3 regions of the Paracoccus sp. TD-10 genome follow, and region 3 is predicted to be linked to each of the others. Evidence: riboswitches for the same ligand, from Rfam matches in the RefSeq annotation. Region 3 holds a riboswitch; each other region holds the start of a gene.
The links. Region 3 has a riboswitch for cobalamin ahead of ACNKFW_RS21665 (ABC transporter substrate-binding protein). Riboswitches for the same ligand answer to the same signal wherever they lie in the genome.
Positions count from the first base shown of each region.

Region 1: another riboswitch for cobalamin. It lies ahead of ACNKFW_RS14370 (TonB-dependent receptor plug domain-containing protein); the one in region 3 lies ahead of ACNKFW_RS21665 (ABC transporter substrate-binding protein).
Region 2: another riboswitch for cobalamin. It lies ahead of nrdH (glutaredoxin-like protein NrdH); the one in region 3 lies ahead of ACNKFW_RS21665 (ABC transporter substrate-binding protein).

Region 1 covers NZ_CP182419.1:691,505-694,773, reverse strand. Annotated here, with positions in the region: gene ACNKFW_RS14375 (SLC13 family permease) at 1-1,025, opposite strand, end outside; cobalamin riboswitch at 1,158-1,374, shown strand; gene ACNKFW_RS14370 (TonB-dependent receptor plug domain-containing protein) at 1,507-3,269, shown strand, end outside.
Region 2 covers NZ_CP182419.1:699,844-703,112, reverse strand. Annotated here, with positions in the region: gene ACNKFW_RS14410 (TonB-dependent receptor) at 1-834, opposite strand, end outside; cobalamin riboswitch at 1,208-1,399, shown strand; gene nrdH (glutaredoxin-like protein NrdH) at 1,491-1,712, shown strand; gene nrdI (class Ib ribonucleoside-diphosphate reductase assembly flavoprotein NrdI) at 1,721-2,137, shown strand; gene nrdE (class 1b ribonucleoside-diphosphate reductase subunit alpha) at 2,119-3,269, shown strand, end outside.
Region 3 covers NZ_CP182420.1:601,391-604,659, forward strand. Annotated here, with positions in the region: gene ACNKFW_RS21660 (FecCD family ABC transporter permease) at 1-568, opposite strand, end outside; gene ACNKFW_RS21665 (ABC transporter substrate-binding protein) at 565-1,575, opposite strand; cobalamin riboswitch at 1,669-1,872, opposite strand; gene ACNKFW_RS21670 (short-chain fatty acyl-CoA regulator family protein) at 1,867-2,061, opposite strand; gene ACNKFW_RS21675 (hypothetical protein) at 2,575-3,036, shown strand; partial or broken gene ACNKFW_RS21680 (isocitrate lyase) at 3,021-3,269, shown strand, end outside.

The DNA.
Region 1 (3,269 bases), on a different replicon from region 3:
GCGATCAGGTTCACGCCATGCTGGTCGAAAAGCGCGATCCGCCCCACGCTTTGCCCCACCAGCAGCGAGGCGGGCGCGATCACCGCCTCGATCACACCGATCTGGTCGGCAGGCAGGCCCTCCTCGGCGGCCGCATCCTGCCGGGTCAGTTCCATGCCCAGCTTGGTCACGGCGCGTTCCAACGCATTCGGCTCGCCGCGCAGAAGCAGCGTGTCGCCGACGCGGATCACCGTGTCGGGCAGTGTCACCGCGCGACGGACGTCGCCCCGGATCAGCCCGGTGACGGCCACCTCGCCATCGACGGCGCCCAGATAGTCGCCCACCGTCATGCCGACGATATCGGCGCCCTCGGGGACGGTGGCTTCGGTGTGATAGTCGCTGATGTTCACCGCCTCGCTCAGCGAGGCCGTGGCACGGCGGTCGCGCGGCAGCAGCCGATGGGCGAAAAGCAGAAAGACCAGCCCCACCAGCGACAGCCCGAGGCCGACCGGCGCATAGTCGAACATGGTGAAGGGCTGGCCCGTCATCTGCTCGCGCACCCGCGAGACGATGATGTTGGGCGAGGTGCCGACCAGCGTGATCAGCCCGCCCAGGAGCGAGCCGAAGGCCATCGGCATCAGATAGGCCGAGGGCGAATGCCCCGAGCGCCGCGCCATCTTCAGCGCGGCGGGCATCAGCATGGCCAGCGCGCCGATGTTCTTGACCAGCGCCGACAGGCCCGTGACCGAGCCGACCAGCACCAGCAGCTGCCAGCGCAGGGCCCGCAACCGCCCCAGCATCCGGCGCATCACCGCCTCGATCACGCCCGAGCGCGAGATGCCGGCGCTGACCACCAGCGCGCTGCCGACGATGATGACGATATCGTCGCTGAAGCCGCGGAACGCCTCGTCCGGCTTGACCGTGCCCGCCACCAGCGAGGCCAACAGCGCGATCATCGCCACCACGTCGTAGCGCAGCCGCCCCCAGACGAACAGCACCATCATCGCGCAAAGGATCAGCACGGCCAGGAGCTGCGGCATGGCCATGTGGCTTGACCCTCCCTTTCGTCGGATACGCTATCCAATGCCGCAGGCCGGCGGGCGGTTCCGCGGCAGGACAGGTTGTCGCGGCCGCCCGGCGGCACCGGATTGGCGCTTGACAGCCCTTGCCCGGCTGCGGCAATGCAGGGCCGCTACGGTTCCGGCGGATCTGCGCCGGATCAAAAGGGAACACCGGTGCGCCCATGGGCCGCGATGCGGCCGGGGCAAGGTCGGGACTGCCCCCGCAACTGTAAGCGGTGAGCGACGGTCGAACGTGCCACTGGGATCTCCTGGGAAGGCCGGCCCGAGCAGCGATCCGCGAGCCAGGAGACCTGCCGTGGCGATCACCCATTTCCGGCGCGGGGCGCGTCTGGAAAGCGGCCGTTCCGCAGAGGTGACGATCGCCGTCCTGCGGTCGGGCCTGCCAGCCTTTCCACAGGGCATTTCTGCAAATCGCGGGCCTGGCCCGCGCTGGAAAGGCTTTGGAATGTTCAGAACCCCGCTTTCGCTGCTGGCCACAACCGCCGCCGTACTGCCCGCCGCCCTGTTGCCCTGTGCCGCCACGGGCCAGCAGGTCCAGGACCAGGTCGTGCTTGACACCCTGGTCCTGTCCGCCGGCCTGTCGCCGGTGGCCGAAAGCGCCTATGGCCGCGCCCATACCGTGCTGACCAGCGAAGACCTGCAAAGCCGCCGGGTCATCACCGTCCAGGACGCTTTGCGCACGGTCCCCGGACTTTCCGTCACCTCGACCGGCGAAACGGTGGCCAAGATCCGCATCCGCGGCGGCGAATCCAATCACGTGCTGGTGCTGATCGACGGGGTCGAGGCCAATTCCCCCGGCAACGGCGACTATATCTTCAGCGGCATGCTGGCCGAGGACATCGAGCGCATCGAGGTGCTGCGCGGCCCGCAATCCGCCATCTACGGCGCCAATGCCGCATCCGGCGTCATCTCGATCACCACCCGTCGCGCCTCTGCGCAGGGGCCGGGCTATGGCGGCACGGTCGAGATCGGCGGGTTGGACACCCGCACCGCCAGCGCCTTTGTGCAGGCGGGGGACGGGCGCGGCAGCATCAGCCTGTCCGCGGTGGCGCGCCGCACCGATGGCGAGGACGAATCGCGCAGCCCCGGCGGGGATACCGAGTTCAACCGGCAGCGCGTGCTGGGCCTGAACGGCTCATATGATCTGACCGAAAGCGCGACCGTCGGTTTCACGCTTAGGCGCATCTGGCAGGAATACGGTTATGACCGGGCCGTCTCTTTCGTGGATTCGCCCGACGACTATATCGTCGACGCACCGCTGACCGCCGACCGGGACGAAACCTATGGTTCGCTGTGGCTGGAAGGCGAAGCTTTCGGCGGCAGGCTGCTCAACCGCTTTGCCGTCTCTGGCGCCAACCAGAACACGGCGCATTTCAACGGCGGCCTGCCGGATTACAGCGACGCCTCGCGGCTGCGGAACTTCAAATATACCGGCAGTTGGGCGCTGGATGGCGGCAATGCCCGCGATGCCGCGCAAAAGCTGAATGTGGCGGTGCAGAAGAAACGCGAGATCTACGAGAACTCCTTTGCATCGGGCGGCCGGTACGAGCGCGACACGAAATCGGCCTCTCTGGAATATCAGGGACAGTTCGACAACGGGATCGGCGTCCAGGCCGGCATGCGGCGCGATTTCAACGACGATTTCCGCCATGCGACCACCTGGAACATCGCCGCGGCATGGCAGGTGCCCGGCCGCGACCTGCGTCTGCGCGCAGCGGCCGGCAAAGCCATCGTCAATCCCACCATGTTCGAACTTTATGGCTATGCGCCGGGCAGCTATGACGGCAATGCCGATCTGACGCCCGAAACCAGCCGCAGCCAGGAAATCGGCGCCGACTGGAACTTTGCCGCGGGGCGGGGCGCGCTGGGAGTGACGCTTTTCACCAGCAAGGTCGAGGATATGATCATCGGGACCGGCAACACGTCGCAAAACCTTGACGGCACCAGCAAGCGCAAGGGGTTCGAGGCCGACCTGGAATATGAAGCGACCGACTGGCTTCGGCTGGGCGCGACCTATACCTACACGGATGCCCGCACAGAGGACGACCAGCCCGTCGTGCGCCAGCCCCGCCACCTGCTTGGCCTGCGCGCGACGGCCGATATTGCGCAGGGGCGCGGTTCGGTCACAGCCGATCTGCGCTATGCCGGCAGCAGTTACGACGCGGAATGGTTCAGGAACTACAGCCCGCCGACCACCGAATTGCCCGA
Region 2 (3,269 bases), on a different replicon from region 3:
GCTCGCATTGGACATCGGCACGCCGTAATCGGGCGTATCCTCGTCCTTGTAGTAATACAGCCCGGCGGTGATCTTGCTGTCGTCGGTCAGGCGATAGCTGATGCTGGGCGCCACGCCGAAGCGCCGGGACTCGACGCCGTCGCGCCCGCCCAGATCGTCGGCGTGCTGCCCCATCAGGTTCAGGCGCAGGCCGATCGCGCCGAATTCACGGTTCGAATCCAGCGTGCCGCGGACATAGTTGCCGGTGCCATAGGACAGCGCCACCTCGTCAAAGGCGCCCGGCTGCGGGGTCTTGCTGTTCAGGCTGATGGTGCCGCCGGTCGAACCGGCGCCGGAATAGACGCCGCCCGGACCCTTGCTGATCTCGATCGATTCCAGGTTGAAGGCCTCGTATTGCGTGCGCGAGGCGTTGCGCATGCCGTCGACCAGCATGTCCTGGCTGGCCTCGAAGCCGCGGATATAGGGGCGCACGCCCTGCGGCACGCCGCCCTCGCCCGCGCCCAGGGTGACGCCCGGCGTTGTGCGCAGCACGTCCGCGACCGAGGTCTGGCCGCGCTCCTCGATCTGGCGCGCGGTGACGACGGTCACGGTCTTGGGCGTGTCGAGCAGCGGCGCGGTGGCCTTGTCCGAGGCGCTCTCGGTGACCTTGTAGCTGGTCTCGGCCTCGTTGCCCTGCTGGCGGCGGATGACCACCGTGTCCAGGGTTACGGTATCCTGCGCCTGGGCGGGGCCGGCCACGCCGGCCGAGATGGCCAGCACGGGCAGCAAGCCCAGGGTCGGCAGCAATTGCGCGGCTGACCCCGAGGCAGGCGGTTTGGGATGGGTTTTGTTCATGGGTTGATCCCGGCACGAAAGATGAGTCGCAACCGCCTCAAGGCGGAAACGACAGGAAGGTGCTGGCTCATCAATGGCTTGCGCGTTCGCGCAGCGGAAAGCGGGGTGAAACCGCGGTCCGGCTGCGCTTGATCAACGCAAGAGGACAAATTGTCATACCTTGTCAAACGACGCAGCGTCATTTCCCGGCTCCGCAACCTCGCCTGTTGCCATAATCCAACAGTCTGCCGGGTGCTGCGCCCGCGCCATGGCCCGTCATCGCCGCCGCCGGCAGCATATCCAGCCCCTGCCCGCGATCCCGGCGACCCACCAGATGTTCTAAGAACAGTGCCATCGCCCACTAAATCTGGATTGACCCGGCCTGTGACCCGTGGCTAACTGCGGGGGTCATGGTTGCCCTGGGGCCGACTCGGGGATGAAAAGGGAAGCCGGTGAAAAGCCGGCACTGCCCCCGCAGCTGTAAGCGGCGAGCGACGCTGGAATGCCACTGGAGCCCAGGCTCCGGGAAGGCCGGCCGAGCCGAGACCCGCAAGTCAGAAGACCTGCCATGGCGCGAAAGAACGAAACCGTGCGGCGGGCGCGGGGCTGGAACAGGGTCCGGTGGCATGTCCATCGGCCCGGCCCTCTCTTGCCGACAGAACAGAAGGAGCCGGGCCATGCCCATCACCGTTTACTCCAAGCCCGCCTGCGTGCAATGCACCGCCACCACGCGGGCGCTCGACGCGCGCGGCCTGGCTTATCGGCTGGTCGACCTGACCGAGGACGAGGCGGCGATGGAGCTGGTCGCCTCGCTGGGCTATCGTCAGGCCCCGGTGGTCGTCGCCGGCGATGCGCATTGGGCGGGCTTCCGGCCCGACATGATCGGCCGGCTGTCCTGACCGGCGCCATGGGCGGGCTGGTCTATTATTCCTCGGCCTCGGGGAACACCGCGCGCTTCGTCGCGCGGCTGGGGCTGGCGGCCGGGCGCATTCCGGTCTCGCCGCGCGACGCGCTGCCGCAGCCCGCGGCGCCCTATGTGCTGATCTGCCCGACCTATGCCGATGGCGAGGGACGCGGCGCGGTGCCGAAACAGGTGATCCGTTTTCTGAACGATCCCGCCCGCCGCGGCCTGCTGCGCGGCGTGATCGGCAGCGGCAACCGCAATTTCGGCACCGCCTTCGCCCTGTCGGCCAGGGTGATCGCCGCAAAATGCAACGTGCCCGTGCTTTACCGCTTCGAGCTGGCGGGCGACGACAATGATCTTTCCCGCGTCCGGGCGGGGCTTGAGAAATTCTGGGGGACGGAATGCTTGACGATGGCGTAAAGGCCGAGCTGGACTATCACGCGCTGAACGCGATGCTGAACCTTTACGACGGCGAGGGCCGCATCCGCTTCGACGCGGATCGCAAGGCCGCGCGGCAGTATTTCCTGCAGCATGTCAACCAGAACACCGTCTTCTTCCACTCGCTGGACGAGAAGCTGGGCTATCTGGTGGACGAGGGCTATTACGAGGCCGAAGTCCTGGAGCAGTATCCGCGCGAGTTCCTGCACCGGATCTGGGACGCGGCCTATGCGCGGAAGTTCCGCTTTCCGACCTTCCTGGGCGCCTTCAAGTATTATACCAGCTACACGCTGAAGACCCGCGACGGGCGGCGCTATCTGGAACGCTACGAGGACCGGGTGGTCATGGTCGCGCTGGCCTTAGCGCGCGGCGACGAGGATCTCGCCATGCGCTTCATGGAGGAAATCCTGTCGGGCCGCTTCCAGCCGGCGACGCCGACCTTCCTGAACGCCGGCAAGAAGTCGCGGGGCGAGCTGATCTCGTGCTTCCTCTTGCGGCTGGAGGACAACATGGAGAGCATCGGCCGCGGCATCAATTCGGCGCTGCAGCTTTCCAAGCGCGGCGGCGGCGTCGCCCTGATGCTGACCAACCTGCGCGAGGCCGGCGCGCCGATCAAGGGGATCGAGAACCAGTCCTCGGGCGTCATCCCGGTAATGAAACTGCTGGAGGACAGCTTTTCCTATGCCAACCAGCTGGGCGCGCGGCAGGGCGCCGGCGCGGTCTACCTGAACGCGCATCACCCCGACATCCTGCGCTTCCTCGACACCAAGCGCGAGAATGCCGACGAGAAGATCCGCATCAAGACGCTGTCGCTCGGCGTGGTCATCCCCGACGTGACCTTCGAGCTCGCCAAGCGCAACGAGGACATGTATCTGTTCTCGCCCCATGACGTGGAGCGGGTCTACGGCCTGCCCTTCTCGGAGATTTCCGTCACCGAGAAATATGCCGAGATGGTCGACGACAAGCGCATCAGGAAGAAGAAGATCAATGCCCGCGCCTTCTTCCAGACCCTGGCCGAGATCCAGTTCGAGAGCGGCTATCCCTATATCATGTTCGAGGACACGGTGAACCGCGCCAACCCGGTCGCCGGCCGCATCAGCATGTCGAACCTGTG
Region 3 (3,269 bases):
CGCTGGCCGATTGCGCGATGATCAGCGCGGTCAGCGCGTTGAACATCTGCGAGCCGGCGATGCCCGCCAGGATGATGACCCCGGCGCCGCGCATCCCGGTCCCGCCGCCGGCGGCGCGCGCCAGCGCCGCCACCAGCGCGAAGGCGGTCAGTGCCCCGGCAAAGGCGCCCGCCGACATGCTGAGCAGCCCCGCGCCGATCCCCGCCACCGCGACCGTGACCGCCCCGGTCGAGGCCCCGGCCGAAATCCCCAGCAGATAGGGCTCGGCCAGCGGGTTGCGCAGCAGCGCCTGCAGGATCAGCCCCGACAGCGCCAGGCTTGCGCCGCCGCAGGCCGCGACCACCGCCCGCGACAGCCGGTAATGCCAGATCACGCTGGCATCGATCGGGTCGAGCGCGGCCGAGCCAAGCCCGGCCTTGACCGCCAGCACCTCGATGACGGTGGCCAGCGGAATGCGCGTCTCGCCCACCGCCGTTCCGAAGAGCAGCGCCGCGACCAGCACGGCGGGGGCCAGCCACAGCCAGCCCCGATTGCGCCCCGTGCTGCGGGTCGCGGCGCGCGCCCTCATTTCAGGTCGAACCCGGCCAGCGAGTCAGCCAGCGATTCCAGCGCATAGATCGCGCGCACCGAGGGGTCCATCGCATTGGCCGGCATGGTCAGGATGCGGTCGTTCTTTACCGCCCCCATCTCGCTCGTCACCGGGTCCGAGGTCAGGAAATCCCGCTTGACGGCGATGTCGTCGGCCGGAAAGCGGCGCCGGTTCATCTCGGCGGCGACGATGAAGCTGGGATTGGCCTTGCTGATGGTTTCCCAGCCCACGGTCGGCCATTCCTCGGCCGAGGCGACGACGTTCCTGACCCCCAGCTTGGACATCATCCAGCCCGGCACGCCATTGGCACCCGCGACATAGGGGTCGATCTCGATCTCGGCCGAGGAATACCAGAACAGGCCCGACACCGTTTCGGGCAGGTCCAGCGCCTGCGCCCGCTCGACCGCCGCCGCCTCGCGCGCCTTCAGGTCGGCGATCACCGCGGCCCCGCGATCCTGCACGTCGAAGATCGCCGCCAGTTCCTCGATGCCCTGGTAGAGCAGCGCGGTGTCGAACAGGACCGAGCGCGCGCCGTCCATGCTTTGCGTATTGTCCTTGCCGACGCATTCGGTGGGCATGATCCAGCTGGGGATCTGCGCGTCGTCGAACATCTCGCGTGTGCCGACCACGCCCTGCGGGCCGATCATCCATTCATAGGCCGTGACCACCAGCCCAGGCTTCTTGGCCAGCACGCTTTCGAAGCTGGGGGCGTTGTCGGCCAGCCGCTCGACCCCGGCATCCGCCTCGGCAAATTCGGGCAGGACCGGGTTGATCCACAGCGCCGTGCCCGCCACCTTGTCGGCCAGCCCCAGCATGTAGAGGATCTCGGTCGTGCTTTGCCCGACGCTGACGACGCTTTCGGGCGCCTTGTCGAAAGTGACTTCGTGGCCGCAGCTGGTCAGCGTCAGCGGGTATTCGGTGGCCCCGAACGCCGCCATCGGCGCCAGGGTGAACGTGGCGATCATCGCCGTGGTGAGCCTTGGCATGATGTTTCCTTCCGCTACATCATGAACAGGCCGGATGAGCGGATGGAGACCGGGCGAATGCCGGTCGCAACCCCTCCCGAGCCGACCCGCTCGGATTGGTCAAACGTCGTCGGCAGGTCTCCTGACTGGCGGGTCACGGCAGGGATGCGGCCTTCCCATGGCGCGGGGCCACAGTGGCATTCTCGCATCCTGCTCGCCGCCTACAGTTGCGGGGGCAGTTCCGGTTCGGGACGCCTGCGGGCGCCCCGGCGGATTCCCTTTCAATTCCTTGCGGAAACCGACGCGCCTTCCCTAGCTTCTGGCGCGGGCGCTGGCAAGCGGCAGCATGGCCGGCCGGCTTGCCGCTGCCGCGCCACGGCTGCCCCCGGCCCGGTCCAGCCGCACGAAGAAGAACGGGATGCCGCGCGCCTCGGGGCGTTGCAGCGTGGACATACGATGCGCGGTCTGCTCGAAACTGGCACCGAAGCGGTGGCCCAGCAGTTCCACGTCGTAGCGCGCCGATCTGGAACCGGCGGCTGGACTGCCCCAGCAGTTCGGACAGCATCAGCTCGCGCCGGTGCGGGTCGAAGCGGCGCAGCTGCTCGCCCCTGACCGGGGCGGGCAGGATGCGCACCGCGATGCCATGCGCGGCCAGCCGGCCGGTCAGCGCCATATGTGGCTCGTTGCGGTGCAGCGCCAGTGCCTCGGCCAGTTTCTCGGCCGCGCGGTCCAGCCTATCGACGTAATTGCGCCGGGCATAGAGCCAGTTCCGGACCGCATCGACCGGGCGCGATCTGCCCGACTATCTGCCGCAAACGCGCGAGATCCGGCAGGGCATCTGGCAGGCCGCCTTCGTTCCGCCGGCGCTGGAGGATCGCCGGGTCGAGATCATCGGGCTGCTGGGACCATATCTTCAGCCATAGCGAGCCCGCGATGCTGCTGAACCCGCATCAGGGCCGGATCACCGAGGCGGGCGTGCGGCTGAACATCCAGGTCTGCGTCGAATACCTGGCGCAATGGCTGTCGGGCCGCGGTGCGGTGCCGATCCGAAACATGATGGAGGATGCCGCCACCGCCGAGATCAGCCGTGCCCAGCTGTGGCAATGGCTGCGCCGCGGTCGCGCTGGAGAGCGCCGCATGGCAGGGCGATCTGATGCAAGCCGAGATCGTCCGCATCCTCGACCGGCTGGGCCCGAACGGGCTCCATCGCGGCCATTACGCCGCGGCCGCGCGCATCCTGCGAGAGGCGGCGACGGCCGAGACCTTGCCCGATTTTATCACCCTGCCGGCCTATGCCGTGCTGAACGCGCTGGACTGAGGGGCCCCGATGGACATCATCCGCACGCTTGCTCCCTTTGGCGGGCCGCTTGCCCCGGATGCCCCGCCTTGCCGCCGGCCGCGCCTGCCGATTCCCGGACCGATCATGCGGAAAGGAAGCATCATGAGCAGAAAGACCTTTTCGGCAATACATCAAATGGCTGAAGGTGGAGCCGATCATGGACGCAAACCCGATCCGCGAGGGCACGGGGCGCCGGCGCGTGATCGAGGATTGCATCGCCTCGCTGACCTTGGGCGGCGCCGACCTGTTGTGGATCGAGACCGATACGCCCAACGTGGACAAGATCGCCGGCATGGTGGCCGAGATCCGCAAGGCGGTGCCCGATGCCAAGCTGACCCATAACAACGCGCCCGGCTTCAACTGGACGCTGAGCCTG